Linked DNA regions of Myxococcus xanthus. The protein of the gene in region 1 interacts with the protein of each later gene in a pairwise test. Links are inferred from orthologs where the notes say so. Each region holds a gene or a part of one and is shown in the gene's direction. Other genes may lie near its edges. The genes, in order: BHS09_RS19790 and panC.

Region 1 (3,218 bases):
TCGGGGGCGCTGTCGGGCGGACGTGACTGTACCCATGCCCAAGGCGGCAGGGGCGTCCTCCCGGGCGTGGTGTGTCTTTCGATTGGGCGGCTCAGATTCATCAACCAAGGCTCTGCGGCCCATTGTCGGCTGCGGGGCTGTTCTTAATTCCTCACCATGTCCGTACGCATCAGAGAGCGCCAGGAGAGCTGGGGCACCATCATCTACGACAACCTCCGCGATGAGTTCTCGGCGAAGGTGTTCGAGGGTTGCGTGCCTGTGCCGCGGAGTCCCATCGGTTGTGGATGGCTGGTCACTGCGCCGTGCAACCTCGTGTGTATCCACTGCTACGGGAACGTCGAGGACCTGCCGTCGAAGCGGCTCTCCACGCCCCAGCAGCTCAAGGTGGCCGACGAAGTCATCCGCGCGGGAATCATGCGACAGATTCTCTCTGGCGGTGAGCCGTTGATGCGCCGAGACACGCTGAACGTCATCGACAAGCTCACGGACCATGGTGTCGCCACCATCCTCGGCACCAACGGCACCTTCCTGACGCAGCAGATGATGAAGACGGTGTCTCGCTGCACGCGCGTGGAAATCAGCCTCGATTCCATGGACGAGCGGGTCAACAACGAGATTCGCCCCAGCCGCAACGCCAAGGGTAACACCTACCAGGAGACGCTCCGGGCCATAGGCCTGTGCGTGGACAATGGCGTGGCGCCGCGAATCCTGACCTGTCTCAACCGCCACAACAGCCAGCATGTCGAGGAGCTGGCCCAGTTCATCTACGAGCGGGGCATCCGCGACTGGGCCATCTCCTGGACGCTCTCCGCCGGCCGCGCCTATCACATCTACGGCGAGTTGATGCCGGAGGAGACGTCGCATGTCACCGCGACCGTGGAGCGGCTGCGGGAGCGCTACCCCGACATGCAGATTCGCCTGTCGGACCGCACCGTCAACTACAGCCGCTACTACTTCCTCATCTGGCCGGACGGGATGATGGGCACCGAGGAGATCGTCACCGGCAAGAAGCTCTTCTTCAGCTCGTTGGTGACGGGCTCCGTCCAGGACGGTTGGAAGCAAGAGAACTACGACCTGGACGCACACTTCCGGAAGTGGGTGGGGGACCGCATCGAGGTCATTCCCATGGAAGGCCGGAAGCCCCTGGTCGCATAGGATGTCCGTGGCATGGAGCTGATTGACGTCATCGACACCCAGGGGCAGGTGGTGGGGAGCGCGCCCCGCGACCAGATCTACGGCCAGAAGCTGCCCCATCGCATCGTGCATGTGATGGTGGAGCGCGACGGCAAGGTCTTCCTGCAGCGGCGCTCCCGGCACATGACCTTCATGCCCGGCCACCTGTGCACGTCCGCGGGAGGTCACGTGAGCGCGGGCGAGGCGCCCCTGGAGGCCGCCCAGCGGGAGCTCCTGGAGGAGCTGGGCCTGGAGGGGCCGCTGGTGCCCGTGGCCGAGTTCATCTTCGACGATGGGCACCACCGGCGCATCTTCCTCTACCGCGCCCGAATGGAAGGCCCGCTGCGCTTCTCCGAGCGGGAGGTGGACGGGGGCATCTTCCTGGCGCCAGAGGAGCTGGGGCGCCTGCTGGATGAGCCCTGTCATCCCCAGTTGTGGCCCTGTCTGGAGCGCCTCTTCCCCGGGCCGAGCGCCGACGCGCGGACGCGATGGAAACAGTCCTCTACTCGCTGACGTCCGTCCTGTTGCGGTCGGGAAACAGCGTCTTCGACCGGCTCAGCTACGGGCTCCGCCGCCAGTCCATCCTCGTCCTCAACTTCGCCAACAACTTCGTCCCGTTCCTCTTGCTGGCGGCGCTGACGCCGCTGCTGCCCATGGAGGACAGGGCGGGGTGGGCGCTCTATGGCAACGCGAAGCTCGCGCTGTTCGCGGTGAGCGTCCAGGGGGTGGCCTTCGCCTTCTCCTTCGGCTTCCGGCACCTCACGGTCGCCCGGGTGAACATCGCCTCGCGTATCGGGGATGTGCTCATCCCCCTGGCGCTCATGCTCTCCGGCCGCACGGTGCACTGGACCGAGTACCTGTTCGCCCTCGCCGTGTCCGGCTGCTCGCTGCTGGCGGCGGGAGGGGCCTCGGACAACCGCCGCGCCCTGTGGCTGCCGGCGTTCTTCATCACCGTGGCCGTGCTCGTGCAGAGCCTCTGCGGGGAGCTCTTCTTCCAGGGCCAGCCTTCGGGCGTGGCGACCAACCTGGAGGTGAGTACCGCCTTGATGTTCTGGAGGAGCGCCGCCTGTCTGGTGCTGCTGCTCCTCTTCGGCGCCCGGGGGCCGCTAGGGGCGCAGTTGAGCGAGCTGGTCGTGGACGGCCGCGCACGCACCAACCTGCTCGTGCGCGCCCTCTTCACCGTGGGCAATCAGGTCGCCTTCGTCATGGCGCTGGCGGCGGGAAACCGCGTCGTCGCCTGGCCCATCCTCAACTCGGTGACGCTCTTCTCCCTGGTGTTCGCCAACGCCTTCATCCAGGAGGCGCCCGCGCGGCGCGAGGTGTTCGCCGTCGCGGCCATCGTCGCGCTGGCCGTGCTCAAGGCCGCGCTGTAGTGCGTGACGGCGCCAGGCTAGGCAGCACCTGGTCCGCGAAGCGCAGCGAGAGGGCGGTGAGCGTCAGCGTCGGGTTGATGGCGCCGTTGTTCGGGAAGTTGCCGTTGGTGAGGGCGAACAGGTTCTTCGTTCCGAAGACGAGGTGCCTCCCGTCCACGACGCCCGAGTCCGGCCCTTGGCCGAAGCGCGCCGTGCCCACCGAGTGGTCCGCCCGGCGAATCACGCCCGAAACCCAGACCTCCGACTCGCGGCAGCCCGCGGCCTTCATCACCTGCATCAAGGTGTCGGTCATCCACTGCCAGCGCGCGGCGAACCCCGCGTCCACCGCGTAGTGAATCTCCACCTGGCGCTCGCCCGGCTTGCCCGTGAAGCGCAGGCGGTTCTCCGCCTGGGGGAACTCCTCGATGAAGCCATGGAGGTTGAGCCGGCTCTCCCGGGCGAAGGAGTCGATGTACGCGGGCGCCAGTTGCTCCTGGCGGACCCAGGACTGCAGGTCCGGCTCCTCCGGGTACTCGGAGAAGATCATCTTCCCGGCGGCCTGCTGCTCCGGCGTGTCGAAGTGCCGCGAGAAGAGGGCGGGCATGGGGACTTCGCGCCCGTTGAACTCCCGGGGTGGCTTCGCCAGCTTGCCCTCGAGCTTCAGCATCGGGTGGGTAATCAGGTAGCGCCCGA
Region 2 (3,291 bases), 2.4 Mb from region 1 along the record:
TCGACCCCACGTACCTGGAGGGGCTCGTCCACTCCTACAACAACTTCTTCTTCCACTACACGGACACGCCGCTCCTCGTCGTGGATACCTCGGACATCGACTTCGTGAATGTCGAGGCAGACAGGGAAGACCTGCTTGCCACCATCCGGAAAGCGAAGCCGGGGACGCAGCATTACGTTCCGAAGGCTTCCCGCCGGGGCTGAAAGTCAGGCTCCTGGTGGGACGTCCGCCTTCAATGCCCCCACGGCAGGCGCGGGGGCGTTAGAGTGCGGTGGCGGGCCCAGGGCTCCCGGCGATCCCCTGAGGGGACGGCGAGGCGCGAATGGACCCGTCAGGCCGTTCAACCCGTAGCCATAGGAGGTGAACCGTGAAGGACAAGGTCACCATCCACACACTGAAGCGCTTCAAGCAGATCGGTCAGAAGATCTGCATGGTCACCGCTTACGACGCCACGTTCGCCCACATCCTCGAAGAGGCAGGCGCGGACGTACTGCTGATAGGCGACTCGCTAGGCATGGTCATCCAGGGGCATGACTCCACGCTGCCGGTGACGATGGACCAGATGGTCTACCACACGGCCGCCGTGGCCCGTGGCGCGCGCCGGGCGCACGTCGTGGCCGACCTGCCCTTCATGAGCTACCAGGTGTCGAACCAGGAAGCGGTCCGCAACGCGGGCCGGCTGGTGGCGGAAGGCGGCGCGGGCAGCATCAAGATGGAGGGCGGCGCCGAGTTCGCGGACACGGTGCGGGCCATCGTCCGCGCGAGCATCCCCGTCATGGGACACCTGGGGCTGACGCCGCAGTCCGTCCACAAGATGGGCGGCTATGTCGTCCAGGGCCGTGGCGATGACCAGGCGCGGCAGATTCTGGACGATGCGCTGGCGCTGGAGCAGGCCGGGGCCTACGCGCTGGTGCTGGAAGGCGTGCCCATGGACCTGGCGCGCACCGTGACGCAGCGCCTGTCCATCCCCACCATCGGCATTGGCGCCGGCGTGGACTGTGATGGCCAGGTTCTCGTCTGCTACGACCTGCTGGGCATGAACCCGGACTTCAAGCCGAAGTTCGTGAAGCGCTACGCCAACCTCCACGGCTCGATTACGGATGCCGCGGGCACGTACTTCGCGGAGGTCCGCAAGGGCGCGTTCCCGGACGAGGAGCACTCCTTCAAGGCGAACAAGAACATCCGGCTGGCGACGGGGGCTCCGGCTCCGGCGGCCCGGGTGGAGCCATCCGCGCCCACCGAGGATGGCGAGAAGATGGGCCCCGTCTACGGGAGACCCGCCTAGTCATGGCTCCCGCCGTCCTGAAAACCGTTGAGGACGTGAAGGACTGGACGGCGGGGCTGCGCCGGGAGGGGCACCGGCTCGCGCTGGTGCCCACCATGGGCTTCCTGCACGAGGGTCACCTCTCGCTCATTCGCGAGGGGCGGCGCCGCGCGGACGTGGTGGCCGTGTCCATCTTCGTGAACCCCACGCAGTTCGGGCCGCGGGAGGACTTGTCCCGCTACCCCCGGGACTACGAGGGTGACGTCGCCAAGTGCATCAGCGCGGGCGCGCAGGCCATCTTCGCGCCCGCGGGCCCGGAGGTGATGTACCCGCAGGGCTACCAGACGTACGTGGAGGTGACGGACGTCAGCCAGGGCCTGTGCGGGGCCCGGCGTCCGGGGCACTTCCGCGGGGTGGCCACCGTCGTCACGAAGCTGCTGACGCTGTTCCGCCCGGAGGTGGCGCTCTTCGGGGAGAAGGACTACCAGCAGCTCCAGGTCATCCGGGCACTCAACCAGGACCTGCACCTGGGCGCGGACATCGTCGGCATGCCGACGGTGCGTGAGCCGGACGGCCTGGCGATGAGCAGCCGCAATGCCTACCTATCCCCCGAGGAGCGGCAGCGGGCGCTGGCCCTGTCCCGGGGGCTCAAGGCCGCCCAGGCGCTGCTGCGCGAGGGCACGCGGGAGTCGGAGCCCCTGGTGGCGGCCGTCCGGCGCGAATTGGAAGCGGCGGGGCTCCGGGAAGACTACGTGGAACTGGTGGATGCGGAGCGGTTGACGCCGCTGGCTTCGGTGGCGCCCGGGCAGCCTGCCCGGTTGCTCGTCGCGGCCTTCAGTGGCACGACGCGCCTCATCGACAACATGCAGTTGGGTGGTGAGGAGAACGCGGGACGCGTATGACATCCGGAGGGAAGTCAAAGGGAGTGGGCAGCGAGCCCGGCGTGAGAGTCATCGCGGAAAACCGTCGTGCGCGTTTCGACTACACGGTCGACGAAAAGCTGGAGGCCGGGCTGTCGCTCACGGGAAGCGAGGTGAAGTCTCTGCGAGACGGAATCGCCAATCTGTCGGACGCCTACGCGCTCCCCAAGGGGGACGAGCTCTTCCTGCTCAACGCGAACATCGGCTCCTACAAGGCGGCGAGCGTCTTCGACCACCTTCCCACTCGGGGGCGCAAGTTGTTGATGCACCGAGGAGAAATCGACCGTTGGACGGCGAAGGTGCGTGAGCGGGGCTATTCGATCATCCCGCTTGTGCTGTACTTCAGGAAAGGCCGTGCCAAGGTGGAGCTGGGGCTCTGCCGGGGCAAGACGCACGAGGACCGGCGCCACGACATCAAGGAGCGGGAGACGAAGCGGGAGATGGACCGGGCGATGCGCCGACGTTGAGAGGGGCGCCCGAAGTTCTTTCGCCGTACACCGATGGACGACAAGAAGGTTCTCGACAAGAAGGAGCGGCTGCTGGCCGCGCTCGACCAGGGCATGGTGATGATTCACCTGGACGCGCGCCGTCCGGGCGTGCTCGTCCCAGCCTCCGTCAAGACGGAGGCGCACCTGCGCCTCAATCTCTCGTACCGGTTCGACCCACCGGACCTCACGGTGGGCGAGTGGGGCGTGCGCTCCACGCTGAGCTTCTCTGGCTCGCGCTTCACCATCGCGGTGCCGTGGTCGGCGTTGTTCGCCATCGCCAGCCACGTGACGAAGGAGTTCTGGATGTACCCGGAGGACATGCCGCCGGAGTTGCTCCAGCAGACGGCTGCGTCACGTCCGGCGCAGCCCCTGCCCGTGGCACCCGTGCCGGTGGCAGCGGAGCGCCCGCGCACCTTCCTCCGGGAAGTGCAGGGCGAGCGGCGCGATGATCCGCCCGCCGACGTTCCGCCCACGGACGGACCCCCGGACGAGCCACCTCCGCCGCGTCGTGGTCATCTCCGCCTGGTGAAATGAGGCGCGCTCAGCGCTTCAGCTTCGCCTCGATGTGGGCGGCCTCGCCGCCGGAGAACGTCCCCTTCCACGTGCGGTGGCCTTTGAG

The links.
Region 2: the proteins of BHS09_RS19790 (region 1) and panC interact in binary tests that used the Escherichia coli proteins (3 or more experiments, as listed by UniProt). The link is inferred for Myxococcus xanthus from one-to-one orthologs.

The regions. Positions count from the first base shown.
Region 1 is NZ_CP017174.1:4,780,451-4,783,668, reverse strand. The notes cover bases 21-2,926. They hold BHS09_RS19790 (NUDIX hydrolase), read left to right. Parts: upstream 21-1,167; coding sequence 1,168-1,686; downstream 1,687-2,926. Other genes in these bases: BHS09_RS19780 (GMC family oxidoreductase N-terminal domain-containing protein), read right to left, coding at 2,530-2,926; BHS09_RS19785 (hypothetical protein), read left to right, coding at 1,662-2,546; BHS09_RS19795 (radical SAM protein), read left to right, coding at 157-1,155. In the rest of the region: more of BHS09_RS19780, read right to left, coding at 2,927-3,218.
Region 2 is NZ_CP017174.1:2,337,717-2,341,007, forward strand. Bases 248-3,226 are described here. They hold panC (pantoate--beta-alanine ligase), read left to right. Parts: upstream 248-1,287; coding sequence 1,288-2,166; downstream 2,167-3,226. Other genes in these bases: panB (3-methyl-2-oxobutanoate hydroxymethyltransferase), read left to right, coding at 368-1,285; smpB (SsrA-binding protein SmpB), read left to right, coding at 2,163-2,651; BHS09_RS09975 (ClpXP protease specificity-enhancing factor SspB), read left to right, coding at 2,685-3,206; BHS09_RS09980 (serine/threonine-protein kinase), read right to left, coding at 3,214-3,226. Outside these bases: BHS09_RS09955 (deoxynucleoside kinase), read left to right, coding at 1-203; more of BHS09_RS09980, read right to left, coding at 3,227-3,291. UniProt on the Escherichia coli protein: Catalyzes the condensation of pantoate with beta-alanine in an ATP-dependent reaction via a pantoyl-adenylate intermediate.